One region of the Nonomuraea sp. NPDC023979 genome, then DNA from elsewhere that is predicted to be linked to it. Evidence: riboswitches for the same ligand, from Rfam matches in the RefSeq annotation. Region 1 holds a riboswitch; each other region holds the start of a gene.
The links. A riboswitch is a leader RNA that binds a small molecule or an ion and turns the genes downstream of it on or off. The one in region 1 is predicted to bind thiamine pyrophosphate.
Positions count from the first base shown of each region.

Region 2: linked by a shared signal. The riboswitch ahead of AB0G11_RS35985 (cytosine permease) and the one ahead of thiC (phosphomethylpyrimidine synthase ThiC) in region 1 are both predicted to bind thiamine pyrophosphate.
Region 3: linked by a shared signal. The riboswitch ahead of AB0G11_RS16335 (FAD-dependent oxidoreductase) and the one ahead of thiC (phosphomethylpyrimidine synthase ThiC) in region 1 are both predicted to bind thiamine pyrophosphate.

Region 1 is NZ_JBEZZG010000034.1:61,259-70,540, forward strand. Features, by position in the region: gene AB0G11_RS39465 (AraC family transcriptional regulator) at 1-666, opposite strand, end outside; gene AB0G11_RS39470 (hypothetical protein) at 718-891, opposite strand; gene AB0G11_RS39475 (hypothetical protein) at 913-1,119, shown strand; gene AB0G11_RS39480 (hypothetical protein) at 1,601-2,563, shown strand; TPP riboswitch at 2,628-2,740, shown strand; gene thiC (phosphomethylpyrimidine synthase ThiC) at 2,732-4,222, shown strand; gene AB0G11_RS39490 (NAD(P)-dependent alcohol dehydrogenase) at 4,209-5,240, opposite strand; gene AB0G11_RS39495 (DUF72 domain-containing protein) at 5,308-6,159, opposite strand; gene AB0G11_RS39500 (MFS transporter) at 6,170-7,576, opposite strand; gene AB0G11_RS39505 (hypothetical protein) at 7,720-8,976, shown strand; gene katG (catalase/peroxidase HPI) at 9,021-9,282, opposite strand, start outside.
Region 2 is NZ_JBEZZG010000028.1:86,119-95,400, forward strand. Features, by position in the region: gene AB0G11_RS35960 (transcriptional regulator) at 1-410, shown strand, start outside; gene AB0G11_RS35965 (DNA-formamidopyrimidine glycosylase family protein) at 450-1,328, shown strand; gene AB0G11_RS35970 (MFS transporter) at 1,330-2,727, opposite strand; gene AB0G11_RS35975 (helix-turn-helix domain-containing protein) at 2,807-3,244, shown strand; gene AB0G11_RS35980 (rhodanese-like domain-containing protein) at 3,241-3,564, shown strand; TPP riboswitch at 3,590-3,703, shown strand; gene AB0G11_RS35985 (cytosine permease) at 3,695-5,038, shown strand; gene AB0G11_RS35990 (methylated-DNA--[protein]-cysteine S-methyltransferase) at 5,013-5,573, opposite strand; gene AB0G11_RS35995 (ATP-binding protein) at 5,707-7,530, shown strand; gene AB0G11_RS36000 (ATP-binding protein) at 7,673-8,107, shown strand; gene yidC (membrane protein insertase YidC) at 8,091-8,738, opposite strand; gene AB0G11_RS36010 (DUF6412 domain-containing protein) at 8,785-9,006, opposite strand; gene AB0G11_RS36015 (hypothetical protein) at 9,003-9,161, opposite strand; gene AB0G11_RS36020 (response regulator transcription factor) at 9,271-9,282, shown strand, end outside.
Region 3 is NZ_JBEZZG010000007.1:234,804-244,085, forward strand. Features, by position in the region: gene pknB (Stk1 family PASTA domain-containing Ser/Thr kinase) at 1-1,239, opposite strand, end outside; gene AB0G11_RS16325 (thiazole synthase) at 1,405-2,160, opposite strand; gene thiS (sulfur carrier protein ThiS) at 2,153-2,353, opposite strand; gene AB0G11_RS16335 (FAD-dependent oxidoreductase) at 2,350-3,672, opposite strand; TPP riboswitch at 3,662-3,778, opposite strand; gene AB0G11_RS16340 (FAD-dependent oxidoreductase) at 3,832-5,001, shown strand; gene AB0G11_RS16345 (Rv2175c family DNA-binding protein) at 5,032-5,406, shown strand; gene thiE (thiamine phosphate synthase) at 5,384-6,028, shown strand; gene AB0G11_RS16355 (polyprenyl synthetase family protein) at 6,009-7,076, opposite strand; gene metF (methylenetetrahydrofolate reductase [NAD(P)H]) at 7,162-8,082, shown strand; gene AB0G11_RS16365 (disulfide bond formation protein DsbA) at 8,102-8,704, shown strand; gene AB0G11_RS16370 (GNAT family N-acetyltransferase) at 8,880-9,282, opposite strand, start outside.

The DNA.
Region 1 (9,282 bases):
CGCCCGGCGCACCACCTTGGGCACCGCCGCGGGACGGGGCGCGATCAGCCGGCCCAGGTAGTTGGACGGCTGCGTGGTGACGAGGCTGAACAGCAGGGCGTTCTCCAGATGGGCGGCGGCCAGCGGCTGCGCGCCTCCGGTCTCGGCGGCGCCGACGAGCAGCCCGGCCATCGCCCGCCAGCCCTGCCCCCACGCGCCGGTCAGGTCCACGCCCAGGTCGAACACCACCGGCTCGGCGACCGGCTCGCCGAGCAACTGCTCGACCGCGCCTTCCACGGCCTGCCGGTCGAACTTGACGATGAGCTGCGGGCAGCCCGCGCCCCAGCGCATGTCCAGGCGCTCGGTCGGCGACGGCAGCGAGGCCAGCCCCGGCGTCGAGACGATCTCCTGGCCGCCGCACCGGATCAGGCTGCGCCCGGCGATCGGGATCTGCACCAGGTAGAAGGACTCCAGCTCGCCCGGCTCGATGCGCACCTCGGCGCCGTAGTCGAGGTAGCTGACGCGCACGGAGCCGAGCTGCGCGGAGTTGAAGCGGGCGGCCAGCAGCCCGGCGTCGCCGGTCACGTCCAGCCGGTGCGGGCAGAACACCCGTCCGACCTGCTCCCGCACCTCGTCGAGATCCGAGCTGGCGAACAGCGGGCTGTTGCCGAGCAGAACACCGTCCATGCCCGATCATCGACATGATCTGCGGCAGCGTTCCAGGCAAAAATGCACAGATCAGGGGAGCCGGCTCCGATACACCTTCCTGGCGCGTTCGTACAGGTCGAGGTGGTCGCCGTACTGCTCCTCGGTGTCGAAGCGGCCGAACTCGCGCACCACCTCGGCCAGCCGGTCCAGCCAGGCCAGGCACCAGCGCACGTCCTCCTGCCGGGCCACATGCCCGCCGGCCACGTCCAGGTAGACCGGGCTGGTGTGCCGGGCGGGCCCTGCGCGAGCACCCCGTCGGCGGTGCGGATCTCCAGCGTCTCGACCTCGGGCCCGATCGAGGTCACCGCGATCTCCACCCGCTCCCCCGGCGCGACGTCCAGCGTGGCGCCGGGCCCCTCGCCGTTCACCGTGAGCTCCAGCCACGGCCCGGTGGTGGTGAACGTGCGGCAGAGCAGGATCGCCTCGGCGTAGGACTCGGCGGTCAGCGGGCCGTCGACGCGCGCGTACACCCGCTCCCAGCCGGGCGGGGCGGAGGCGGTGGCGCGGAGTCGAGCAGCAGCGCCGTGCGGAACTCGCCGAAGGCCACCCGGGTGACGGCCCGCAGCTCGTGCCCGGGAAGCGCTCGGCGAGCTGGCGCAGCGCCGGGCCCCAGTAGTCGTGGCGCCGGTCGAGGAAGACCGTGGCCCGGGCCTGGGTCACGTACGCCAGCGGCTCCTCGCCCCAGCACGGCCCGTGCCTGTCGCGCAGCATCCGGTACTCGTCGAGTGCGGCGGCCACCGGGGCCGGCATCAGCGGTTCACCGCACATCGGGATACCTCCGGGCGTCACCGAGATAAGCTGAAAATGGCCAGAGCAATTGTCGTGCCATATAACCGCAGCTTAATAAGCTCAATGATCCGACATGGCGTATTTCTCATTGCGCCGGCACGACACTTCGCGATATTCATCAGCCGTGATCCCGGTCAAGGTGTTTCGCGCCGCCGCGTTCGTCCTGGAGAAGACCTCCCGCATGCAGGTGGGCAGGGCGTGGCACGACCCCGCGCTGGACGTGGCCCTGCGCCGCGTCCGCGCCGGGCGGCTGGAGCGCGGCCTGGACCTGATCAGGCAGGCCCGCGACGACCACGAGCTGCGTGCCCTGCGCGTCACCGAGCTCGCCACGGCCGCCGAGGCGCACCTCGACGCGCTGGAGCGGCTGGCCGGCGACGACCCCGACGCGCTGCTGTGGCTGGGCGCGGCCCGGGTGCAGCACGCCTGGGAGCTGCGCGACGACCTCACCGGCCGTTTCCACGAGCAGCTCGCCACCGCCGCCGGGCCGCTGCGCCGGGCCGCCGAGGCGGACCCCGGAGACCCGGTGCCGTGGGACGTCCTGCAGTGGCAGGCCATGGGCCTGGGCGACCGGGACGAGCTGGACCGCCTGTGGGAGGAGCTGACCAGCCGCGCGCCCCGCCTGTTCGCCGGGCACTACACCCGCGCCCAGGCGCTGTGCGGCAAGTGGCACGGCTCCGACGAGGAGGTGCTGGCCTTCGCCCGCACCGCCGCGGCCACCGCCGGCCCCGGCGACCTGGTCACCGCGATGCTGCCGCTGGCCCACTTCGAGGTCGCCTGGAGCGAGATCGCCGCCTCGGGCCGCGACGCCCAGGAGGTGCTCGAAGCGCACTTCCGCGACCCGTACGTGGCCGAGGAGCTGATCGACGCCGTCGACACCTGGCACGCCAGGCCCCGGCCGCACCCCCGGTCCGTGGAGGCGATGCACCTGTTCGGCGCCGCCTTCTACTACGGCGGCCACCACGCGCGCGCCCAGAGCCTGCTCATGAACGCCGGCCGCCGCGTCCCGGAGATCCTGCCCTGGTCGGCCGGCTCGCTCACCCCCGGCCGCCGCTACGCCCGCGCCCGCCGCGAACTCGGCCTCGACTGAGCCATAAACGGCCGCCACTAATTCGGCCGATCTTGCATGACTTTCTTCGCCGGGTTACGTTGACCGGGTCCAACGCGGGAGCCCGGTGCGACCGGGCTGAGAGGACGGCTGCCCAGCCGCCGACCGCCAGAACCTGCTCCGGGTAATGCCGGCGAAGGGAGTTGCGCGATGAGCGACGCGCGTTTTTCCAAGGTCTACACCGGGGATCTCCGCGTGCCGATGCGCGAGATCAGACTGTCTAACGGCGAGCGCGTCCGCCTGTACGACACCTCGGGCCCGTACACCGACCCGGAGGTCACCGTCGACCTGGCCCGCGGGCTGGCGCCGAGGCGCGCGGAGTGGATCCGCGCCCGCGCCGGCGGGCCCGTCACGCAGGTGGGCTGTGCGCGGGCCGGGACGACCACGCCCGAGATGGAGTTCGTGGCGGTCCGGGAGGGCGTCGAGCCGGAGTTCGTCCGGCAGGAGGTCGCCGCGGGCCGGGCCATCATCCCCGCCAACGTCAACCACCCCGAGTCCGAACCGATGATCATCGGCCGCAACTTCCTCGTGAAGATCAACGCCAACATCGGCAACTCGGCGGTCACCTCCTCGATCGCCGAGGAGGTCGAGAAGATGACCTGGGCCACCCGGTGGGGCGCCGACACGATCATGGACCTGTCGACCGGCCGCGACATCCACGCCACCCGCGAGCGGATCATCCGCAACTCCCCCGTCCCGGTCGGCACCGTGCCGCTCTACCAGGCGCTGGAGAAGGTCGGCGGGCAGGCGGCCGAGCTGTCGTGGGAGGTGTTCCGCGAGACGCTGATCGAGCAGTGCGAGCAGGGCGTCGACTACATGACCGTGCACGCCGGCGTGCGCCGCGCGTTCGTCCCGCTGACCGCCGGGCGCAAGACCGGCATCGTCTCCCGGGGCGGCTCGATCATGGCCGCCTGGTGCGTGGCCCACGGGCGCGAGAGCTTCCTGTACGAGCGCTTCGCCGACATGTGCGAGATCTTCGCCGCCTACGACGTGTCGTTCTCGCTGGGCGACGGCCTGCGCCCGGGCTCGATCGCCGACGCCAACGACGAGGCCCAGTTCGCCGAGCTGCGCACGCTGGGCAAGCTGACCAGGATCGCCCGCGACCACGACGTCCAGGTGATGATCGAGGGCCCCGGCCACGTGCCCATGCACAAGATCAAGGAGAACGTCGACCTCCAGCGCGAGATCTGCGACGACGCCCCCTTCTACACGCTCGGCCCGCTGGTCACCGACATCGCGCCCGGCTACGACCACATCACCTCGGGCATCGGCGCCGCCATGATCGGCTGGTACGGCACCGCGATGCTCTGCTACGTCACCCCCAAGGAGCACCTCGGCCTGCCCAACAGGGACGACGTCAAAACCGGCGTGATCACGTACAAGATCGCCGCGCACGCCGCCGACCTCGCCAAGGGCCACCCGCAGGCCCAGGCGTGGGACGACGCGCTGTCGGACGCCCGGTTCGAGTTCCGCTGGGAGGACCAGTTCGACCTGTCGCTCGACCCGGCCACCGCTCGGGCCTTCCACGACGAGACGCTGCCCGCCGAACCCGCCAAGAACGCGCACTTCTGCTCGATGTGCGGGCCCAGGTTCTGCTCGATGCGGATCAGCCACGAGCTGCGGGACCTCACGGGACGATGACGGCCCGGCCGACGATCTCGTTGTCGTGCAGGCGCTGGTACGTGCGCGGCGCCTCGTCGAGCGAGTGCGGCTCCACGCGCACGCCGATGGCGCCCGACCGGGCCAGCGCCAGCACCTCGATGAGCTCGTCCCGGCCGCCCCAGTAGGGGACCGACACCGCCATCTCGTACGGGCCGCTGCCGAACCCGACGGGCAGGCGGCCGTCGGCCACCCCGACGATCGTCACGTCCGAGCACACCCCCGCGCACGCGCCCGCCAGCGTCACGGTGGGCTGGATGCCGACGAAGTCCAGCACCAGGTCGGCGCCCAGCCCGCCGGTCAGCTCCCGCACCCGGCCGGCGGCGGCCTCGTCGGAGATCACGGTCTCGTGCGCGCCGATCTCCCTGGCCAGCTCCAGCTTCTCCTCGCTGATGTCGAGCGCGATCACCCGCGTCGCGCTCATCGCCCGCAGGATCTGGACCGCCATGTGGCCCAGCCCGCCCGTCCCGATGACCACCGCCGTGCTGCCCGGCACCAGCTTGGCCAGGCTCCGCTTGATCGCGTGGTAGGGCGTGAGCCCCGCGTCGGTCAGCGGCGCCGCCTGCGCCAGGTCCAGCCCCTCCACCGGGACCAGGTGACGGACGTCGTCGACGATCATGTACTCGGCCATGGCGCCGGGAGCGCCCAGGCCGGGCGGCTTGATGGCGAGGTCCTGGGCCCGGGTGCAGTAGTTCTCCGCGCCCCTGGAGCAGTTGCGGCAGGTGCCGCACCCCCACGGCCCGTACACGACCACGTCCTGGCCCACCTCGACGCCCGTCACCCCGTCGCCGAGCGCCGCCACCGTGCCCGCGCCCTCGTGGCCGAGGATCAGCGGCAGGCTGCCCCCGACGAGCAGCGGGTTCTCGATCACCGCGATGTCCGAATGGCACATCCCGGACGCCCTGACCCGGAGCAGCACCTCACCGGGAGCCGGCTCGGGGTCGGGCACCGTCACGACCTCGGGCATGCTCCCCTGGCCGGCCAACTGGACAGCTTTCATGCCTCTCCTCGCTTCCCGAGCCCCTCCCCCGGTACATGCCACGTTCCGGGCGGCCGAAATCCCGAGCTCAGAACAGCGTCGGCGGCTCGGCGGGCATCGGCTCGGGCAACGGCTCCAGCCCGGGGACCCGGGCCCGTACCTCGTCGTGGAAGCGCCGGGCGAGCGGCAGCGCCTCGGCGTTGTCCGGCGTGTGCACGAACACCGTCGGCGAACGGCCCTCGCGCAGCCACCCGGCCACCGTGCCGACCCAGCCCTGCCAGCCCGCCACCGTCCGGTCCACGTCGTCCCTGCCCAGGTAGCGGACGATCGGCCGGTCCGTCAGCGCCCGCGCCCGGCGCGGGACCCGCGGCTTCTTCGTCCACGCGTCACGCTCGGCGTCGCTGGTCGGCGGGCTGCCGAACAGCGTCGTGGTGTCGAACGGCACCCACTCCGCGCCCGCCCCCGCCAGCACCCGCTCCAACTGCCCCACGGCCCGCTCGTCCTCGAAGAACGCCCGATGCCGCACCTCCACCGCCGGGCGCAGCCCCGCGGGCAGCCTGCGGAGGAACGCGGCCAGCGCGCCCAGGTCACCCGGCCCGAACGACCCCGGCACCTGCACCCACAGCGCGTGCACCCGGGGCCCCAGCGGCTCCATCGCGTGCAGGAACGCCCCCAACTCCTCCTGCGCCCCCGTCAGGCGGCGCTCGTGCGTGATCGCCTTCGGCAGCTTCACCACGAACCTGAACCCCGGATCGGTCTGGGCCGCCCACGTCTCCACCGTGCTCCTCGACGGCGTCGCGTAGAACGTCGTGTTGCCCTCGACCGCGTTGCACCACGTCGCGTACGCCCGCAGCCGCTCGCCCTGCGCGAGCGGATGGGGGAGGAACCGACCCTGCCACGGCGCGTGCGTCCACATCGCACAACCCACATGAAGCCGCATGCACCCGACGCTATCGGGTCTCCGCACCGGCCCGCCGGTTCGCGGCGCGGGCCGTGACGGCGCCCACCGCGCAGACGAGCGCGAACCCGAACAGCACGTACCGGGCCGAGGTCAGCATCGACGCGCCCCCGGCGTTGAGCAGCACCCCGGCCACCGCCGTGCCGAACGCGATCGACAGGCTCGTCACCGTGGCGATCGCGGCAGCCGCCTGACGGCCCTCCGCCGGATCCGACGTGCTCGACATCGCCGCCACCGACAGATGCGGATACGCCAGCCCGATCCCCGAACCCGCCACGACCAGCGCCGGAGCCCACACCAGCATCAGCCAGCCCGGCGCCGCGTCCCTCAGCAGCAGGCCCTGCGCGAGGAAGCCCAGCGCCAGGACCAACGGCCCCAGCACGCACAGCCGCCGCACCGCGCGCCCGCCTGCCGCCGAGGCGCTGCCGAGCTGCGTCAGCGACCAGCCGAGCGAGACCGCCGCACCCAGCAGCCCCGCCGTCACCGGAGGCAGCCCGCCCAGCCGCTGCGCGAACAGCGGCACGAACGTCTCGACCGCCACGCCGAACGTCAGCAGCCCGATCGTCAGATACACCCACTTCAGCGCCGACCCCGCCGTGTAGGTCGTCCGGGGGAACACCCGCCTCCCGCTGCGCCGCTCATGCGCCACGAACCCGCCGACCAGCAGCAGCGCCACCGCGACCCCGGCCGCCATCGCCGCCGTCCCGGGCAGCACCCCCGCCAGGCTCACGGCCACCGTGGCGGCCGTCACCAGCACCAGCGACACCACCGGCACCGGCGTCCGCCCTCCCCCGCGCTCACCGCGCGGCACCACCCGGGGCACGATCCCAGCGCACACCGCCCCGATCACCGCCATCGCCAAGAACGCCAGCCGCCAGGACCCGAACTGCGCGAACAGCCCCCCGAGCGCCGGACCCGCGAAGTTGCCGACCCCGTACATCGCCGACATCAGCGCGTTTCCGCGCGTCCACAACCGGCGCGGCAGCGCCGAGTGGATCACCGCGAACCCCAGGCCGGACAGCAGCCCCGCCCCGAGCCCCTGCACGCCCCGCCCAGCCAGCAGCACCGGCATCGCCGGGCTCACCGCGCACGCCAGCGACCCCGCCACGAACCCGCCGAACCCCATCAGGTACGCGCCCACGTTCCCCCACCGGGCCAGCACCCGGCTGACCAGCATCGTCGCGATCACCATGGCGACGAGGTAGAACGTCATGTTCCAGGCGTAGAAGCCGGCGCCCCCGATGTCGGCCACCGCCGTGGGCAGCAGGCTGGAGGCCAGGTAGATGTTGATCGCGCCGACGAGCACGCCGCCCGCCAGCACCACCGCCGAACCCAGATGGCGCGGGCCCAGCAGTTCCCGCCAGGACGCGGCCTCGACCGCGTCGTCCGTTGAAGTCATGGCTTCAAGCGTGTCGTTGCACCGGCCCCGGAGACTTCCCGCGCCCAGCGCCCCCGCCCACCAGCAAGCCCGGTCGGCGAACCCTCCACCCTCGGTCGAAGGCGCCCCTATCTAGGCGATCTTCCGGGAGGTACGTTGCTTGCATGTCCGTATTACGCAAGGCCGTCGGGGCAGTGGTGGCGTTCGTCGTCGTGGCCGGGGCTCCCGGCGCGAGCGCGGCCGAGGCGCGAGCGCCGGAGAACGCCGTCATCGTGTGGGACAGGAACGCCGAGACGGCGATCTGGGAGGTGGCCAGGCAGCAGCCGCAGGTGCAGGCGCGCAGCTTCGCCATGGTGCACGGCGCCGTCTACGACGCGGTGAACGCGATCGCCGGCAGCCCGTACGAGCCGTATCTGGTGGCGCCGAAGGCCGGCGGGAGCGCGTCGACGGAGGCGGCCGTGGCGTCGGCGGCGTTCGGCGTGCTGCGGGCGCTGTTCCCGGAGCAGCGGGAGAGGCTGGAGGCGCAGTACGGCGAGTCGCTGGCGGCGGTCCCCGACGGGGCGGCCAAACGGCGCGGGATCGCGGTCGGGGCGCGGGCGGCCGCGGCGATGGTCGCGGCGCGGCGGGACGACGGGGCGTTCGGGGATCAGACGTGGCCGACGGGGACGGAGCCGGGCCGGTGGCGGCCGACACCGCCCGGCTTCGGGTCGGACGGCGCCTGGGTGGGCGAGCTGAAGCCGTTCATGCTCCCGCGCCCGTCGATGTTCCGCACCTCGGGCCCACCGGCGCTGACCAGCGAGCAGTACGCGCGCGACTTCAACGAGGTCAAGGCCGTCGGCGGCAAGGACAGCACGCTGCGCACGGCCGACCAGACGGAGGCCGCGATCTGGTGGCACGACCGGCACCTGGCCGAGTGGGAGATCAAGCGGCAGCTCGCGACGACGCAGCGGCTGAGCACGCTGCGGACGGCGCGGATGTTCGCGATGGTCGGCATGGCCGAGGCCGACGCGACGATCGCCTGCTACAACGAGAAGGCGCGGTGGGCGTTCTGGCGGCCGGTCACCGCGATCCGGGAGGCCGACGGCGACGGCAACCCCGAGACGGCCGCCGATCCCGGCTGGACGCCGCTGCTGGTCACGCCGCCGCATCCGGACTACACGTCCGGGCACACGTGTTTCAGCGGGGCGGGCATGTCGGCGCTGACGCACTTCTTCGGCCGCGACGACATCGCGTTCAGCGGGTTCAGCCACGACGCGGGCACGACCAGGCACTTCCGCGGCTTCTCGCACGCACTGGCCGAGGTCACCGAGGCCCGGATCTGGGGCGGCATCCACACCCGCGCGGCCGACGTGGCAGGCGCGAAGATCGGCAGGCAGGTGACCGCCTACATGGTGAAGCACCACTTCAGGCCGAGGCGCTGACCAGGTCGGGGCCGGTCCGGCGCGGACCGGCCCCGACACCGGGACTACTTGGCCAGGTCGAACCGGTCCAGGTTCATGACCTTGTTCCAGGCCGCGACGAAGTCCGTCACGAACTTCTCCTTGGCGTCGTCGCCGGCGTAGACCTCGGCGACGGCACGCAGCTCGGAGTCGGAGCCGAACACCAGGTCAGCGCGGCTGCCGGTCCACTTGACCTCGCCCGTGGCGGCGTCGCGCCCCTCGAACGTGGTCGCGTCGCCGGACGTCGCCTTCCACGTCGTGCCCAGGTCGAGCAGGTTGACGAAGAAG
Region 2 (9,282 bases), on a different contig from region 1:
ACCTGGGCGATCTGGTCGACCTGGCGCACGCGACCTTCCACGAGGAGCTCGACCTGCACCGGTCGCTGTCGGCCGGGTTCGGGGCCGACCTGGAAGGGGCGCGCAAGGGCCCGGCGTGCGCGGCCTACACGGCGTTCCTGCTGGAGTCGGCGGGCTCGTACGCCGAAGGACTGGCCGCCCTCTATCCGTGCATGTGGGGGTATTCGACGCTGGGGCAGATCCTGGCCGAGAACCCGCCCGCCGAGCCGCGCTACCGCGCGTGGGCCGACACGTACGCCGATCCGGGGTTCGCGGCGCTGGCGGCCAGGATCGCGCAGATGATCGACGAGGCCGATCCCGACCCGGCTCGGGCGGAGGCGATGTTCACCGAGGGCATGGCCCACGAGCTGGCGTTCTGGGACGTGCCGTAGCCGTCCACAGCCTGTGGACGGGGATCGTACCCTGGTGGCATGCCGGAACTTCCCGAAGTCGAATCGCTCGCCGCGTTCCTGCGGGAGCGGGCGGTGGGCCGCGCCGTGCTGGGCGTCGACGTGGTGGCCATCCAGGCGCTCAAGACGTTCGACCCGCCGGTCACCGCGCTCGGCGGGCTGACCATCACGGGCGTGTCGAGGCACGGCAAGTTCCTCGACTTCGACTGTGACGGGCTGCACCTGGTCATCCACCTGGCCCGGGCGGGCTGGCTGCGCTGGCGTGACGACCTGTCGGGCGCCAAGCCGGTGCGTCCGGGCAAGGGCCCGCTGGCCGTACGGGTGCGGCTGGCGCCCGACGAGCTGGGCCTGGCGCCCGGGTTCGAGCTGACCGAGGCGGGGACGCAGAAGCGCTTGGCCGTCTATGTGGTGAAAAATCCGGACGAGGTGCCCGGCGTCGCCGCCCTCGGCCCCGACCCGCTCGCCGACACCTTCACCATCGACGCGCTCAAGGCCATCGTGGGCGGCAACCGCACCCAGATCAAGGGCCTGCTCCGCGACCAGAAGGTCATCGCCGGCATCGGCAACGCCTACTCCGACGAGGTGCTGCACGCCGCCCGGATGTCGCCGTTCAAGATCGCGTCGTCGCTGACCGACGCCCAGATCGCCGACCTGCACGAGGCCATCGTCACGACGTTGCACGAGGCCGTCGAGCGGGCGCGCGGGCTGGCCGCCAAGGACCTCAAGGCCGAGAAGAAGTCCGGGCTGCGCGTGCACAACCGCACCGGCCGGCCGTGCGACGTGTGCGGCGACACGATCCGCGAGGTGTCGTTCGCCGACTCCTCGCTGCAGTACTGCCCGACCTGCCAGACAGGCGGCAAGCCGCTGGCCGACCGCCGCCTGTCCAAGCTGCTGAAGTAGCTCACGCCTCCACGGGCACCGGGGTCCGGCGGCGCAGCCCGGAGGCCACCACGACGACCGACACCAGCGTGGCCAGCACCGGCACCACCAGGGCCGCGCGCACGGCGTCGATGCCGCTCGCGCCGCCGTCGAGCGCCGCCACGTTCACCACGGTCACCATCGAGATCCCGAGCGCCGCGCCGAACTGGAACGACGAGGTGATCAGCCCGCCGGCCAGCCCCTGCTCGTGCTCGGCGATGCCCTCCGTCGCCACGATGGTCACGGGCCCGTACACGAAGGCGAACATCAGCCCGATCAGCAGCATCGACGGCACCATCGCGGCGTAGGTCCAGTCCATCCCGACGCCGAGGAACATCGCGAAGGCGACCACCCCCGACAGCAGCCCGCCGAGGATCACCCGCGCGTTGCCGTAGCGGTTGACCAGCACCGGCGTGAGCGTCGGCGCGAGCAGCACGTCGGCGGCGGCGATGAGCAGCGCGAGCCCGGTCTGGATGGGCGTCCAGCCGCGCAGCTCCTGGAGGTAGAGGGTGACGAGGAACTGGAAGCCCATGAACGAGGCGGTGAGCAGGGTGGCGACCACGTTCGCGCGCACGAGCGAGGCCGACCTGAACACGCCGAGGCGGACCAGCGGGTCGGCCGAGCGGCGTTCGATCGCGGTGAACGCCGCCAGCAGCGCGAACGCGCCGGCGAACGCGGCGACGGTCCAGCCCCAGCCCTCGCCTGGGTGCTCCAGCCGTACGACGCCGTAGACCAGCAGCATCATGCCGCCGGTCATCGTGACCGCGCCCGGCACGTCGAAGCGGCCACCGGCGGGACGCGGGACGGCCGGCTCCTTGATCAGCACGACGGCGGCGAGCAGGATGGCGGCGGCCAGGATCACCGGCGCGAAGAACACCCAGCGCCAGCCCACCGCCGTGAGCAGGCCGCCGATGACCAGGCCGAGCGCGAACCCGGCGGCGCCCGTCCCGGCGTAGACGAGCAGCGCCTTGTTGCGCTGCCTGCCCTCGGCGAACGACGTGGTGATCAACGAGAGCCCGGCAGGGGTCATGAACCCGGCGGCCACCCCGGTCACGAACCTGGCGACCAGCAGCACCCAGCCCTCGTTCGCGAACCCGCCGAGCCCGGAGAACACCAGGAACACCGTCAGCCAGAACAGGAACATGCGCCGCCTGCCCAGCAGGTCGGCCGCCCGGCCGCCGAGCAGCGTGAAACCGCCGTAGCCGAGCACGTACGCGGTGACCACGCCGCTCAGCACGCTCGTGGACACGCCGAGGTCGGCGCGGATGGCGGGCAGGGCGACGTTCAGCATGGCCACGTCGACGCCCTCAAGGAAGATCGTTCCGCACAGCACCAGCAGCACGCCCAGCGGGCGGCCTGTCAGCCGTTCGGATGCACGCATGATCAAACTCCAGTGGTTACGTTCTCGCATGTCGGTTATCTCTTGTAACCGTCAGAATCATGCGGCAGCATGGATCGACATGGAAGACGGCACTTTGAAGTCACCTGGTTACGTCGACAGCACCACCACCGACGCCGACTTCGACGTCCGCCACTGGGACGCCCGCGAGGGCTGCGAGGTCAGGCAGATCCTCGACCGCGTCGCCGACAAGTGGTCACTGCTGGTCATCGCCATGCTCGACTGCGAAAGCCTGCGCTTCTCCCAGCTCCGCCGCGAGATCGACGGCGTCAGCCAGCGCATGCTCAGCGTGACCCTGCGCAAGCTCGAACGCGACGGCCTGGTCAGCCGCACCGTCCACCCGGTGGTGCCGCCCCGGGTCGACTACGCGCTCACGCCGCTCGGCCGCACCCTGCACGAGACCATCAAGGCCCTGGTGACCTGGACCGAGACCCACCAGCAGGAGATCGCCGAAGCGCGTGCGGCCTACGACGCGAGGCACGGGATGATGGAGGCATGACGGTTCCAGAAGTCGAGGCACGCGATGTCCCAGAAGGCGCCTACCTGCTCGACGTGCGCGAGCAGAACGAATGGGACGCGGGCCACGCCCCCGAGGCGGTCCACATCCCGATGACGCAGATCCAGGCCCGCGTCGAGGAGGTCCCCGCCGACCGCCAGGTCTACGTCGTCTGCCGGGTGGGCGGCCGGTCGTTCCAGGTTGCCGCCTGGCTCAACCAGATCGGCCGCGACGCGGTCAACGTCGACGGCGGCATGCAGGCATGGGCTCACGACAAGCGCCCCATGGTCAGCGAAACAGGACAGACTCCCTTCGTAGCCTGAAAACTGGCATAATGCGCGGCGGAAAATTACACAACGCGGGAGCTCGGGGCGCACCGGGCTGAGAGGGCGACCGAGGCCGTCGCCGACCGCATGAACCTGTCCGGGTAATGCCGGCGTAGGGAGCAGTGCGATGGCGCATGACGTCCGCGACGACGAAGTCCCTCTCACTCTTGAAGGGGCCGCCCCCAAAACCCTCGGAGTCCTCGACCAGGGAGCCCTCTGGGCCAACCTGGCCGTCAGCCTCCTGGGGTTCTCGGGCGCCCTGTTCCTGCTCGACCCGCTGGGCAACGCACCGCTCAGCCTGACCGCCGCGCTGGCCGCCGCCGTCGTCGGCAGCCTGATCGGCACCGCGATGGTCGGCCTGTCGGCCATCCCCGGGACCCAGACCGGCCAGCCCGCGATGGTGCTGCTGCGCGGGCTGTTCGGGGCCCGGCTCTCGTACGTGCCGACCGTGCTCAACATCATCCAGATGATCGGCTGGGGGGCGTTCGAGCTCTGGGTCATCGCTCAGGGCGCGATGGCCGTCTTCGGCGACACCGTCCCGTACGCGGTGTGGGTGATCGTCGCCGGGGTGCTGACCACGGCCCTGACGATCTGGCCGCTCGGCGCCATCAGGCTGCTGCGGCGCTACATCACGGCCCTGGTGATCGTGGCGCTGATCTGGTTCACGTTCCAGTTCCTGGGCGACGCGCCCCCGCAGAGCGGCGGGTCCTGGACCGCGTTCGCGCCGGCCGTCGACTACGTGATCGCGCTGTCGGTGTCGTGGGTGCCGCTGGCGGCCGACTTCGCCAGGCACTCGCGCTCCAGCCGGGCCGCCTTCACCGGCGTCGTCGGCGGCTACACGCTCGCCCAGGTCGCCTGCCTGGGGCTGGGCGTCTACGCGGTGGCGATCGCCGGGGCCGCCGCCGTGCAGAACGACAGCACCGCCGTGTTCGGGCCGTTCGTGGCCGTGCCGCTGGGCGCGGTGTTCTTCGGCATCCTGGTGCTGCGCGAGGCCGACCAGTCGTTCGCGAACGTCTACTCGACCACCGTCTCGCTGCAGAACCTCATGCCCCGGGTGGACCGGCGGATCCTCAGCGTCGCCATCGGCGTGCTGACCGTCGCGATCGCGCTGGTGGTCGACGTGACCTCCTACGGCGCGTTCCTGGGCGTGATCGGCGCGGTGTTCGTGCCGATGTTCGCGGTGCTGGCCGTGGACTACTTCCTGCTCGGCGGCGCCACCCGGTGGAACACCGCCGAGGACGCCCCGGCCCGCTGGTCCATGCTGGCGCCGTGGGCGCTCGGCTTCGCCGCCTACTGGCTGACGACCTCCACGCCCACGGTGGAGCAGTGGGACGGCATCTGGGCCGCCGCGCGCGAGGCGATCGGCTTCGAGCGGCAGCCGTGGATGAACGGCGCGCTCGGCGCCGCCCTCGTGGCGGCCCTGGTGACGCTGGCGCTCGGCGCGATCAGGCGGCGCGGCGCTCGACGTTGAGCAGGTGGCGCTTGGCGGCTTCGCCCCCGGCGTAGTCGCCGAGCCCGCCGTCGTCACGCACCACCCGGTGGCACGGCACCACCACGCACACCGGGTTGGCGCTGAGCGCGTTGCCGACCGCGCGCAGGGCGCGCGGCCTGCCGATCAGCTCGCCGATGCTCTCCAGCGTCGTGGTCGTCCCGTACGGCACCGCCATCGTCTTCTGCAGCACCGTGCGCGCGAAGGGGGTGGCGAGGGCCAGGTCGACCGGCGTGGCGAAGGCCCGCAGCCGCCCCGAGAAGTAGGCGTCGAGCTCGCGGCGCACCGGGTCGAGCCGTCTCGGATTGGGGGCGATGTGCCGGCCCACGTGGTTGGTGACGCGCTCGTACACGTCCTGCTCGTCTTCGAAGCTGCACGAGATGATGCCGCGGCCCGTCACCGCGATGATCATCCGCCCGACCGCGCCGTCGTACGTGCCGAACGCGACATCGGGCGGCCCGTCGCCTCGATAGGTGGCGGAGGTCACCCGCAACAGGGCGTCGATGTCGTCCGACATGCCTTCACCCCCTGTTGGAAACGCCGTGACCGCAGCGTATCGGACGGATCGCCCGACAAGGCCGCCACGCCGGGGGCACTATGGAGTCGTGGGGGACGAATGGGCTGGGAGTGACGATGACATAGCCCGTGCCGTGCTCGACAGCTCGCCCAACGCCGTCGTGGTCCTCGACCGGGACCAGACCGTCCTGGTCTGGAACGCCGCGGCCGAGCGGCTCTTCGGCCTGACGGCGGCCACGATGCTGGGCCGCCGGGCGCCGATCGTGCCGGACGAGCTGACCGCCGAGCACCATGCGGTGCTGGAGCGGGTGCGCACCGGCGGGCAGGTCTCGCTGCGCACCAAGCGCGTGCGCGGCGACGGCGAGGTGCTGGACGTCCGGGTCGACATCAGCGCGCTGCGCATCGGCAGCGCCGTCGCCGGTTACGTGTGCGTCCACCACCTGGTGCAGGCCGACGACGCGGCCAAGAACCGGATGGCCCGCCGCGCCCGGCTGGTGCGGCGGCTGACCGACGTGGTCGGCGACATCAACGCCGAGCTGGAGCTGCCCGCCGTGCTCGACCGGATCTCGGCCAGCCTGACCGAGCTCACCGGGGCCGACGCGGGCGGGTTCGTGCTCATCGAGGGCGACCGGCTGCGGCTGGTCAGCACCTACCAGCTTCCCGACGTGCCCAAGGGCACCACCACCGACCTGCACAACAGCCTCGTCGGCAAGCTGCTGCGCACCGGCAAGACCGTGCTGCTGGAGTCGGAGGGGCTCGACAGCCTGGTCTGGTCCAGCCTCAAGGGCCTGCACACGGTCGCGCTCGGCCTGGCGGCCGTCGGCGGGCGGCCGTACGGGGCGCTCTACGCGCTGTTCGCCCGGCGCAAGCCCGGCCACCTGGAGCTGGAGCTGCTGGAGCTGCTGGCCGGGCACGCCGGCATCGCCGTCGGCAACGCGGTCGCCTACCAGGAGGCGGTGCGGCAGCGGGCCCACGAGCGGGCAGTGTTCGACGCCAGCGCCGACGGCATCGCCGTGCTCGACCGCGAGGGGCGGGTGCTGCGCTGGAACCCGGCCGCCGCCCGGCTGACCGCCGTCCCGGCCGAGGAGGCCGTGGGGCAGCCGCCGCCGTTCCCGCAGCCCGCCCCGGGCGAGAAGCTGACGGTCCAGCTCGCCGACGGGCGCTGGCTGGACGTGGTGGGCGCGCGCATCCAGGAGACCGGCGAGCTGGTCGTCGACTTCCGCGACGTGACCGCGGCCAAGGAGCTGGAAGAGGCCAAGGACCTGTTCCTGGCCACGACCAGCCACGAGCTGCGCACCCCGATCACGATCGTGCGCGGCTTCGCCAGCACGCTCGACTCCCGCTGGGACAAGCTGAGCGACGCCGAGCGCCGCTCCGCCGTGCACACGATCGCCGAGCGGTCCAGGTCGCTCGGGCAGCTCATGGACCACCTGCTGCTGGGCGCGCGGGCCGGCGCGGAGGAGCAGGTGGTCAGGGACGAGCCGTTCGACCTGGCCGAGCGGGTGCGCGCGGCCACGCTGGGCTTACCCGTGCTGTCCGACAGCCACCGGGTCGAGGTGAGCGTCGCCGACGGGCTGCCGCTCGCGATGGGCGACGCGCTGGCCACCGACATCGTGCTCGCGCAACTGCTGGAGAACGCGTTCAAGTACTCGCCGAAGGGCGGCCTGATCAGCGTCTCCGCCCGGCCCGAGAACGGCGCGCTGGTCGTGGTCGTCGACGACGAGGGCGTGGGCATCGCGCCGGCCGACCGGGAGCGGATCTTCGAACGGTTCGTGCAGGTCGACAGCGGTGACCGAAGACGGTTCGGCGGGGTCGGCTTAGGCCTCTACATCGTGCGGAGCCTGGCCAGGGCCCAGGGCGGCGAGGTGAGCGCCCATTCGGGGCCCGGCGGCGGCACCCGTATGAGACTCGTGCTCAAGCGTGCATCCCCTATCGGATCCGACACACCGATGCGGTAACGAGGTGGTCACGGTTGAGCTGATCTATCGTCCGATGTGTACAAGCTGTGATCGAGATGCGGTTTCTGGGATTGAGTAACGGGGCATTTCGGTCGTACCGGGGAGTGTTCCCGCGGGGGGCACTGGGAGCGGGGAGGTGGGTGTGTCAAGCGTGGTGCTGCTGCCGTACGCGCCGTCCAGCGTCGCCGTTGCCCGCCAGCGTCTGAGCACCGACCTGCAGGATTGCGGGGTGTTCACCGCCGCGATCGACGACGCCGTCCTCGTGGTGAGCGAGCTGCTGAGCAACGCGTTGAGGCATGCGCATCCGCTGCCGTCGGGCATGGTGAAAGTGACCTGGCTGCGCAGCGACGATCACATCGAGGTCGCCGTGAGCGACGGGGGAGCGGCGACCGAGCCGCGGGCGGGCCGGCCGGCGCTGTCGTCGCTGGGCGGCCGTGGGCTGGGCATCGTCGAGTACGTCGCGGAGAGCTGGGGGGTTCGCCACGACGGCGACACGACCACGGTGTGGGCGATCCTGCCCGCGCCCACGGGGACCGTGAACAACGGGCAGGTGCACGCGCTCAGAGAGGCCGGGTAGCCAGCACCGCGCGCTCTCCGGCCGTCCAGGCCGTCGACACGAGCAGGTAGAGCCCGGCGGCCAGGGGAAGCACCGCCGCGGCCAGCAGCGAGCCGAACGGCAGCAGCGGCATGATCCGGCGCATGAGCTCCGGCTGCTCCTCGGTCATCATGGCCTTGGTCTTGTGTGACATCCACCACGCCACCAGCGCCATCAGAGTGATGACGAGTGTAAAGACCAAAACCGGCACGCTGAACAGACCGTAATTCACCGTTATCGCGGCAACGTGCTGCCCGAGCGGCGCGCCGAACAGGTCGTGCCCCGCCAGCGCGGTCGGATGCGTCGCCACCCGGTACATCAGCCACATGAACGGCAACTGCGCCAGCCCCGGCAGGATCCCGGCGAACGGCGACGTGCCCTCCTTGGCGTAGAGCGCGCGCGTCTCGCCGGCCAGCTTCGCCGGATCGCGCCCATAGCGCTTCTGGAGCGCCCGCAGCCTGGGCGCGAGCCGTTCCCTGACCCGGGCGCTACGCGCCTGCTTGACGGCCAGAGGCAGCAACAGCAGCCGCACCGCCAGCGTGAACAGCACGATCCCGAGCGCGGCGTGGCCCCCGGACATGCCGATGACGAACGTGACAAGTGAGTCGATCATGAGCCCTTCTCATGGGAGAGAACCTCAGGGCTCGGATGAGCCCCGCTTACCGGAAAGCGGGGCGCGCCGATGGCGCTCGCGGCCGAGGCCGCCCGGCCGCGTCGGGATCGCGCTGGCGCTGGAAAGCCGTGCGCCGCGCGTAGACCAGCGGAAACCCGGACGGCTCACCGCCGAGGACAGGCAGCAGCCTGGCGGCCCAGGAGGCCAGCAACAGGACCGCGACCATGGTCACGGCGATGAGCCACGGATCGAACAGGAAGAGCGTCACCGTGCCGACGAGGACTTACCGACCATCGTGACCACGATGAACACCAGCACGGCCACGACGCCGATGATGAGAGCGACCTTCAGAAGCCCCAGAACCATCGGGACGATGAAGTTGAACAACACGAAGAGCGCAAGCAGTGCGCCCAGCACGAGCATGATTACTCGACCCATGAGGCCACCGTACGTCCTGCCGGGACGATCTGCGACCCTTACGAACCGATGACGCGGGTGCCGCCCGATCAGGTCCGCGCCGTACCGTGCAGGGGTGAGCACCCGA
Region 3 (9,282 bases), on a different contig from region 1:
CGGGTCCATCTCCAGGACGAGCCCCTCGGCCACCTCCTCGTCGTGGCGGCCCTCCACGCGGCGGACCTTGAAGCCCAGGTTGCGGGCGTTCTGCTCGGCGACCGCGAGGTTCTTGCCGACGAGGTCGGGCACCACGGCCAGCGTCTTCTGCGAGAAGTAGAGGCCGGTCAGCGCCACGGCGACGACCATCACCGCGGCCAGCCCCACCAGGAACCAGTTGGGCCGGAACCCGCCGCCCTTGCCGCGCCCGCGCGGCGGGGGCGGCGGCGCGGCCGGCACCTCGGCGCGCGGCTGGATCAGCGTGTGCGCGGGAGCGGCGGCGGGCGGCATCGTGAACGGCATCGGGTGCGGCCTGGAGTGGGCGCCGGACGCGCGGCCGGGCTCGCTCAGCCGGGGCAGCGTGCGGTGCGCCTCGACGGCCGCCACCAGCATCGCGGTCGCGTCGGCCGGGCGGTCGTGCGGCTCGCGGGCCGTGGCGTGCGCCACCAGCGCGTCGATCTGCGGCGGCACGTCGTGGATCAGCGACGACGGCACCGGGACCGTGTCGTGGACGTGCCGGTAGGCCACCGACATGGGCGTCTCGCCGTCGTACGGCTGCCTGCCGGTGACCAGCTCGAACAGCATGATGCCCGCCGCGTAGACGTCGCTGCGCACGTCGGCGCCGCCGGTCGTCACCTGCTCGGGCGACATGTAGCCGATCGTGCCGATCATCACGCCGGTGCGCGTCTGGTTGGTCGCCTCGATCGCCCTGGCCAGGCCGAAGTCCACGACCTTGACCCGGCCGTCGGCGGTCAGCAGAACGTTCTCGGGCTTGACGTCACGGTGGACCATCCCGGCCTGGTGGGCCGCGCCGAGCGCCGCCAGCACCGGGATCATGATCTCCAGCGCCTCGCGGGCCGGCAGCCGGTCGCGCTCGCGCAGGATGTCGCGCAGCGTCTTGCCCGGCACGTACTCCATCGACAGGTAGACCACGTCGGTGTCGGTGCCCTGGTCGAAGACGTGCACCACGTTGGGGTGGGAGAGGCTGGCCACCGACTTCGCCTCGCCGATGAACCTGCGCACGAACGCCGGGTCGTCGGCGAGCGAGCGGTGCATGACCTTCAGCGCGACGGTCCGGTCCAGCCGGATGTCGAGCGCGAGGTAGACGGTCGCCATGCCGCCCCGGGCGATCCGGGACTCGACGCGGTAGCGTCCATCGAGCAGCCGGCCGACCAACGGGTCGGCAGTCGTCGTGTCCACCCCGCTGAGTTTACGGGCGTTTCGCACCCGGGAGGGCCTGACCATCCGAAACCGATGCCGACCCGTGCCCCGCCCGGCCTCTCACGTGCCCCGCCGTCGCACAGGCCACCCCGGCACCGGCCCCGGAGAGCCGGTGCGCCTCCGGCAGACGGGAAGAACGTCCCGTCAGGGGGCCAGCGGGGAGGACGCCTCGGCGTAGCGGCGGCGCGGGATGCGCCCCGCCTGCCGCGCCATGCGGCCCGCGCGGACCGCCTCGCGCATCGCCGCCGCCATCAGGTCGGGCCGCTGGGCCCGCGTCACGGCGGTGGCCAGGAGCACGGCGTCGCAGCCCAGCTCCATCGCCAGCGCCGCGTCACTGGCCGTGCCGATGCCCGCGTCCAGGATGACCGGAACCCCGGCCGCCTCGACGATCAGCTCGATGTTGTGCGGGTTGCGGATGCCCAGCCCGGAGCCGATCGGCGCGCCCAGCGGCATCACCGCCGCGCACCCGGCCTGCTCCAGCCGGCGGGCCAGCGCCGGGTCGTCGCCGATGTACGGCAGCACGGTGAACCCGTCGGCCACGAGCCGCTCGGCCGCGTCGAACGTCTCGATCGGGTCGGGCAGCAGGGTCCGCTCGTCGGCTATGACCTCCAGCTTGACCCACGAGGTGCCCAGCGCCTCCCGGGCGAGCCGGGCCGTCAGCACCGCGTCGCCCGCGGTGAAGCAGCCCGCCGTGTTGGGCAGCACCTTGATGCCGCGCTCGCGCAGCACGTCCAGCACCGAGCCGCGGGCGGCCGGGTCGAGCCGCCGCATGGCCACCGTCGTCAGCTCGGTGCCCGACGCGGCCAGCGCCTGGTCCAGCACCTCCAGCGACGGCGCGCCGCCGGTGCCCATGATGAGCCGGGAGGAGAACTTCTCCCCGGCGATGATCAGGTCATCCACCTTGCACCGCCGTCAGCACCTCCACGCGGTCGCTGTCGCGCAGCGCCGTCGTCTCCCACGCGCCGCGCGCGACGACCTCGTCGTTCACGGCCACCGCGACGCCGGTGGTGGCGGTGGTCAGGGTCTGTACGGCCTGTGCGACGGTCATGCCGTCAGCCACGTCGTGCGTACTTCCATTGATCAGCAATTTCATGAAATATCCCGAAATCTAGCGGGTGAGCACAGGGACGCGAGGTCGCCCTCCTCGCCCTGCAGGATCGCGGCCGTGAGCGGGGCCATCAGCACCCCGCCCCGGAAATGCCCCGTGGCCAGCACCAGCCCCGGGGCCGAGCCGGGGCCGATGATCGGCAGGTTGTCCGGCGTGCCCGGCCGCAGCCCCGCCACCACGTCGGCGACCTCCAGCTCCGTCACCCCCGGGACCAGCTCCCTGGCGTCGCGCAGCAGCTCGTACAGCCCGCCGGCGGTCACCCGGGTGTCGAACCCGAGCTCCTCCTGCGTGGCCCCGACCACGAGCTCCCCGTCGCCCCGGGGCACCAGGTAGACCGGCGTGCCGTGCACCATCCCGCGCACGCACCGGCCCAGCAGCGGCTCGGGGGAGCGCAGGCGCATGATCTGCCCCTTGACCGGCCGTACCGGAACGTCGGTCAGCCCGGCGCTCCACGCCCCGGCGGCCAGGACCACCCGCTCGCCGCGGATCTCCTCCCCGGACTCCAGGCGTACGCCGGTCACCCGGCCGCCCTCGCGCGACAGCCCCGCCACGCGCTCCCGTACCAGCGGGACGCCCCGCCGCTCCAGGGCCACGAGCAGGGCGGCGGTGACGCGGCGCGGGTCCACCCACGCGTCGCCTGGCGCCAGCAGACCGCCGCGCACGGACGGCGCCAGCATTGGCTCCAGTCGCCGGCACTCGCGCCCGGTCAGCCGCTCCACCGGCAGGCCGAGCTTCTCCATGAACGCGGCCAGCTCCCCGAGCGCGGCCAGGTCGTCCCCGCCGAACGCCACGTCCAGCGTCCCGTCGGACCGCAGATCCAGCACGTCCCGCCCCTCGGCCGGCACCCCGCCGAGCAGCGGAAGCCCCCCGAACGGGTCAACCGCGGCGCCCCCGTGGGAGGACGCCTTGCCGGGGCCGGAGACGGCGGGACCGCTCGCACCCCCGGCCCGTGCCGCACTGCCGGATCCCGCGGGAGCTCCGCCCAGGGAGGCGCCCCCGGAGGGCAGGGGCGCGCCGGCGGCGGTGGGGCCGCTCGGGTGGGCGCCGGTCCGTCCAGGGGGAAGGGCGGCGTCGGCGGTGAGGTCGGCGGCGAAGGCGGGCCAGCGGCGCAGGGCGGCGATGCCGAGCCGGAGCAGCGGCTCCTCGGTGTAGGTCACCTCGCTGACCGGCGCCAGCATCCCGGCCGCGGCGTGGGAGGCGCCCGAAGCGGGGGCCGGGTCGACCACGGTGACGGCGCGGCCCGAGCGGGCCAGGCGCCAGGCGATCGACAGTCCGACGACTCCGCCGCCCACGATCACGTCCATGTCCGCTCCCTTCGCCGGCATGATCCGGATCAGGTGTCTTGCGGTCGAAGGCCCGGTGAAGCCTTCCTCTCAGCCCGGTTACGGCCGGACTCCCGCGCGTCTTACGTCCCCCAGCCTACGGCCTCGGTGCGACGCCGCGGCACCGCCCCCGTTATGGTCATGAACGTGAATCGCGTCGTGGTGGTGGGAGCGGGTCTTGCGGGCGTGCGCAGCGTCGAGGCGCTGCGGGCACGGGGGTTCGGCGGCCGGATCACGTTGATCGGCCAGGAACGGCACCGGCCCTACGATCGGCCGCCGTTGTCGAAGGCGGTGCTGCTGGGCTCCGCCGACTCCAGCTTCGTCGACTCCGACCTGGACGCGCTGGAGGTGGACTTCCGGCCGGGCGTCTCGGCCAAGTCGCTGCGCGCGGGCGTGGTGGAGACGACCGAGGGCGAGCTGGGCTACGACGGCCTGGTCATCGCGACGGGCGCGGAGCCGATCCCGCTGCCGGGTGACGGCCCGCAGCACGTGCTGCGGACGCTGGACGACTCGCTGGAGCTGCGGGCCCGCCTGGTGCCGGGCGCGCGGGTGGTGGTCGCGGGCGCGGGCTGGATCGGGGCGGAGGTGGCCACGGCCGCCCGCCGGGCCGGCTGCGCCGTCACCGTGCTGGAGGCGGGCCGGACCCCGCTGGCGCAGGCGGTCGGCGAGGAGATCGGCGCCCGGACGGAGAGCTGGTACGACGGCATCGACCTGCGGCTGGACACGATGGTCGCGTCGGTCGACGAGGGCGGCGTAGAGCTGGTCGGCGGCGGGTTCGTGGAGGCGCACGTGGTGGTGGCGGGCATCGGCGTCCGCCCGGCCGTGGAGTGGCTGGCGGGCTCGGACGTCGACCTGCACAACGGCGTGGTCACGGACGAGCGGCTGCGCACGTCGCTGCCCGGCGTGGTGGCGGTGGGCGACTGCGCCGCCTGGTGGTCGAGCCGCTACGGCACCCGGCTGCGCGTGGAGCACTGGGACACCGCGCTGAGCGCCCCGGAGGTGGCCGCCGCGACGCTGCTGGGCGAGGAGGCCGTGTACGATCCGGTCCCGTACTTCTGGTCGGAGCAGTTCGGCCACATGGTGCAGTACGCCGGCCACCACCCGGCGGGCGAGCGCCTGCTCTACCGGGGCGGTCCTGAGGGCAAGTGGTCGGCCTGCTGGCTGACGGCGGAGGGCGGGCTGGCGGCGGTGCTGGCCGTCGACCGGCCCCGCGACCTCGTGCAGGGTCGCCGGATCATCCAGGAGGGCCGTCGTCTGGACGCGGAACGCCTGGTAGATCCAGATGTACCCCTACGGGATTGTGTTGTTTGAGCAAGCGCGGCATGTGGTAGTTGTGGTTTCGTGACGCTTTCTGTTGCACAGATCGACCGGGAGACCGACCAGCTCGTTGACGAGTGGCTCACTCTCCCCGAAGTGGCCCAGCGCCTCGACCTCTCGATGGGACGGGCCAAGCAACTCCTCAAGGATCACAAGCTGCTCGGCGTGCGCCGCGGCAGCGGCGGGCCACAGGTGCCCGCGGTGTTCCTCGACGGAAAGGACGTGGTGAAAGGCCTTCCGGGCACGCTGACCGTGCTCCGCGACGCCGGGTACGACGATGTGGAGGCGCTGCGCTGGCTGTTCACCCCTGACGACTCGCTGCCGGGGTCGCCCGTTCAGGCGATCAAGGCCGGTCGTCACACCGAGGTCAAGCGCCGTGCCCAAGCCCTCGCTTTCTGACGCCCGCCTCTACCTGTGCACCGACGGGCGGCGTGACAGGGGCGACCTGGCCGAGTTCCTCGACGCGGCGCTGGCCGGCGGCGTGGACATCGTCCAGTTGCGGGAGAAGGGCCTGGAGGCGCGCGAGGAGCTCGCGCTCCTGGAGGTCTTCCGCGACGCCTGCGACCGGCACGGCCGGCTGCTGGCGGTCAACGACCGGGCCGACATCGCCTTCGCCGCCCGGCCTGACGTGCTCCATCTGGGGCAGGACGACCTTCCGGTGACGGTCGCGCGAGAAATGCTCGGCGACGACATCGTCATCGGTCGGTCCACCCACTCCGCCGCCGAGGCTTCCGCCGCGGCGGTGGAGGAGGGCGTCGACTATTTCTGCTGTGGGCCGATCTGGCCCACGCCGACCAAGCCGGGCCGGCACGCGCCGGGCCCGTCGCTGCTCCGGCACGCGGCGGCGCTCGGCAGTGACCGGCCCTGGTTCGGCATCGGCGGCATCGACCTGGCCAACCTGGACGAGGTCATGTCCTACGGGGTCCGCCGCGTCGTGGTGGTGCGCGCCATCACCGAGGCCGACGACCCCGGGGCAGCCGCCGCCGAGTTCGCCAAGCGGCTCACGTCCGCCGCGACGTAGCCGCCACGGCGAGCCCGGCCAGCGCGGTGCGGGCTTCGGGCGTGATCGGCGCCTGGTCGAGCGAGGCGAGCGCCTCGCCGAGATAGTCGCCGATCATGTCCTCGCACGCCCGCAGCGCGCCCGTGCCTTCGATGATCTCGCGCAGCGCGGCCACGCCGGGCTCGTCGAGCGCGGGGTCGCCGAGCAGGCGGCGCACCACGCCGGCCTGCTCGGGGGTGGCGGCGGCCAGGGTGCGCGCCACCAGCATCGTCCGCTTGCCCTCGCGCAGGTCGTCGCCGGCCGGCTTGCCGGTCTGCGCGGGGTCGCCGAACACGCCGAGGATGTCGTCGCGCAGCTGGAAGGCGATGCCGACCCGGGTGCCGTACGTGGTGCACAGCTCGTCGATCCACGGCTCCAGGCCGCCGGAGGCGAGCGCCAGGCCGAGACGGAGCGGGTGCTCGACGGAGTACTTGCCGCTCTTGTACAGGGCCACGCGCAGCGCCGAGTCGAAGGTGTTCTCGCCGTGCGCCTGCTCCAGCAGGTCGAGATACTGGCCGCACATGAGCTCGGTGCGCATGTGGTCGTGCACCGGCTGGGCCGCCGCCAGCGCCCGCGCGGGCAGGCCGCTGGTGCGCCACATCTCGCCCGACCAGATCAGCAGCAGGTTGCCGAGCAGGATCGCGGCGCCCTCGCCGAACTGCGTGGCCGAGCCGTGCCAGCCCGACTTCTCGTGCAGCGTCTGGAAGCGCCGGTGGGCGGCGGGCATGCCCCGGCGCAGGTCGCTCTTGTCCATCACGTCGTCGTGCACCAGGGCGCTGGCCTGCAGCAGCTCCAGCGAGGCGGCGGCGGTGAAGATCTCCGGCACGTCGCCGCCTCCGGCGCCTCGCCAGCCCCAGTAGCAGAAGGCCGGGCGCAGTCTCTTGCCGCCCGCCAGCAGCTCGTCGGCGGCGGTGCGCAGCGGTTCCAGGTCGGGGTCGCCGGTGACGGGCAACTGCCGTTCGACGAACTGCCTGATGCGACGGTCCACCTGGGCGCGCAGGTTGTCCATCTTCGCGGCGTCTGTGCTCATGCCTTGAGACTAGTGGCCGGACATATCGGCTATACCGAGCAGGTAGAGAGTCGGGCGCCGCGCGGCCACCGGGTAATCTTGTCGCATGGCCCTTGGTCGACCCTCCGTCCTGCCCGATCGCGTCCCCACCGTCCGGGAGCTGCTCGCCTCCGGCGGCCGGTCGTTCTCCTTCGAGTTCTTCCCGCCGAAGACCGACGAGGGCGAGCGCCAGCTGTGGAAGGCGATCAGGGAGCTGGAGTCGCTGCGGCCGACGTTCGTCTCGGTGACCTACGGCGCGGGCGGCACCACCCGGGACCGCACCGTCGACATCGTGGAGCGGGTCGCGCGCGGCACCACGCTGACGCCCGTCGCCCACTTCACCGCCGTCAACCACTCCGTGCGCGAGCTGCGCCACCTGGTCGGCCGCTTCGCCGACGCCGGGGTGCGCAACATCCTGGCCGTGCGCGGCGACCCGCCCGGCGACCCGGGCGGCGAGTGGGTCCAGCACCCCGAGGGCGTCCTCTACGCCGAGGAGCTGGTGCGGCTGATCCGCCAGGCCGGCGACTTCTGCGTGGGCGTGGCCGCCTTCCCCTACAAGCACCCGCGCTCGCCGTCCATCGAGTCCGACACCGAGTTCTTCGTGCGCAAGTGCCGCGCCGGGGCCGATTACGCGATCACGCAGATGTTCTTCCAGGCCGACGACTACCTGCGGCTGCGCGACAGGGTGGCGGCCCGGGGCTGCGACACGCCGATCATCCCGTGCGTGATGCCGGTGACGCAGATGAGCACGATCGCCCGCTCCGAGCAGCTGTCCGGCGCGCCGTTCCCGCCCGACGTGGCGGCCCGCTTCGAGGCCGTCGCCGACGACCCGGCCGCCGTCCGCGCGCTCGGCATCGAGCACGGCGCCGAGCTGTGCCAGCGGCTGCTCGACGAGGGCGCCCCCGGCATCCACTTCATCACCTTCAACCGCTCCAGCGCCTCGCGCGAGGTGTTCCAGCGGATCGAGCCGGCGCCCGTCCCGGGCTGATCTCCTGTTGACTGGACGGATGATCGCAGACTTCTGGCTCGACCCGTCCTGCCCCTACACGTGGCTCACCTCCCGCTGGCTCGTGGAGGTGACCCGGGTGCGGCCGGTCGAGGCACGCTGGCACGTGATGAGCCTGTCGGTGCTCAACGAGGGCCGCGACGACGATCCCGAGGGCGACCCGGAGGGCTACCTGTGGGTGCCCGCCCGGCTGTGCGCCTCCGTGGCCGACCGCTACGGCTCCGACGCGCTCGGCCGGCTCTACACCGCGCTGTGGACCACCGGCGGCGACGACCAGGACTGGCTCGGCGACCTGACGACGGCCCTGCGGGCCGCCGGCCTGCCGGAGGACCTCGCCGACGCGGCGCTCACCCCCGAGTCCGACGACCTCGTACGGGCCTCGCACGCACGGGCGATGGCCGCGATCGGCGGCGAGTCGGGCACGCCGGTCGTCGCCGTGACCACGTCACCGGGGGAGCGCGTCGCCTTCTTCGGCCCGGTGATCTCCCGCGTGCCCGAGGGCGAGGCGGCCGGGCGGCTGTGGGACGGCGTGCTGCTGGTGGCCGGCACCCCGCACTTCCACGAGCTCAAGGGCCGGCCGAGGGCGAACCCCGTGCTGCGCTGAGCGGCGCCGCCACCCGCCCGCAGGGGGACCGGGCGGGTGACGGCAGGGGACCTGCGATCGGAGAGTAAAAGAGCGTGTGCTCTCTGTAATGTTTGGTGCCCCGTGCCAAGCCTGATAAAACCTCGCGTCAGGCGAAGGGCAGCGGGAGGCGTCAGGCGGAGGCTGGCGGAAGGCGTCAGGCGGTGGGCGGCGGGAGGGGGAGCGGGCGGGCCGCGATCGCGTACGCCTCGTGGCCGCCGGGGAAGACGAAGCCGGTCAGCAGGTCGGTGAAGCCCATGCTGGCGTAGAGGTGGCGGGCGGCCGTCGGCCGGTCGTGCGTCGACAGGACCGCGGTGCGCTCGGGGCGGCCGGCGCACAGCGTGGTGATCATCGCGCGGCCGATGCCCTTGCCCTGGTAGTCGGGGTGCACGTGGATCTCGGCCAGCTCGAAGGCGTGGCCCATCCAGGCCTCGGCGGCCTCGTCGCCCGCGCGCTCGCGCAGGGCCCGCAGCACGACCTCGTGCCACCACTGGCCCGGCGCGCCGCGGAACCCGTACGCGAACCCGACGACCAGCGGACTGGCCGTACGGGGTGAATCG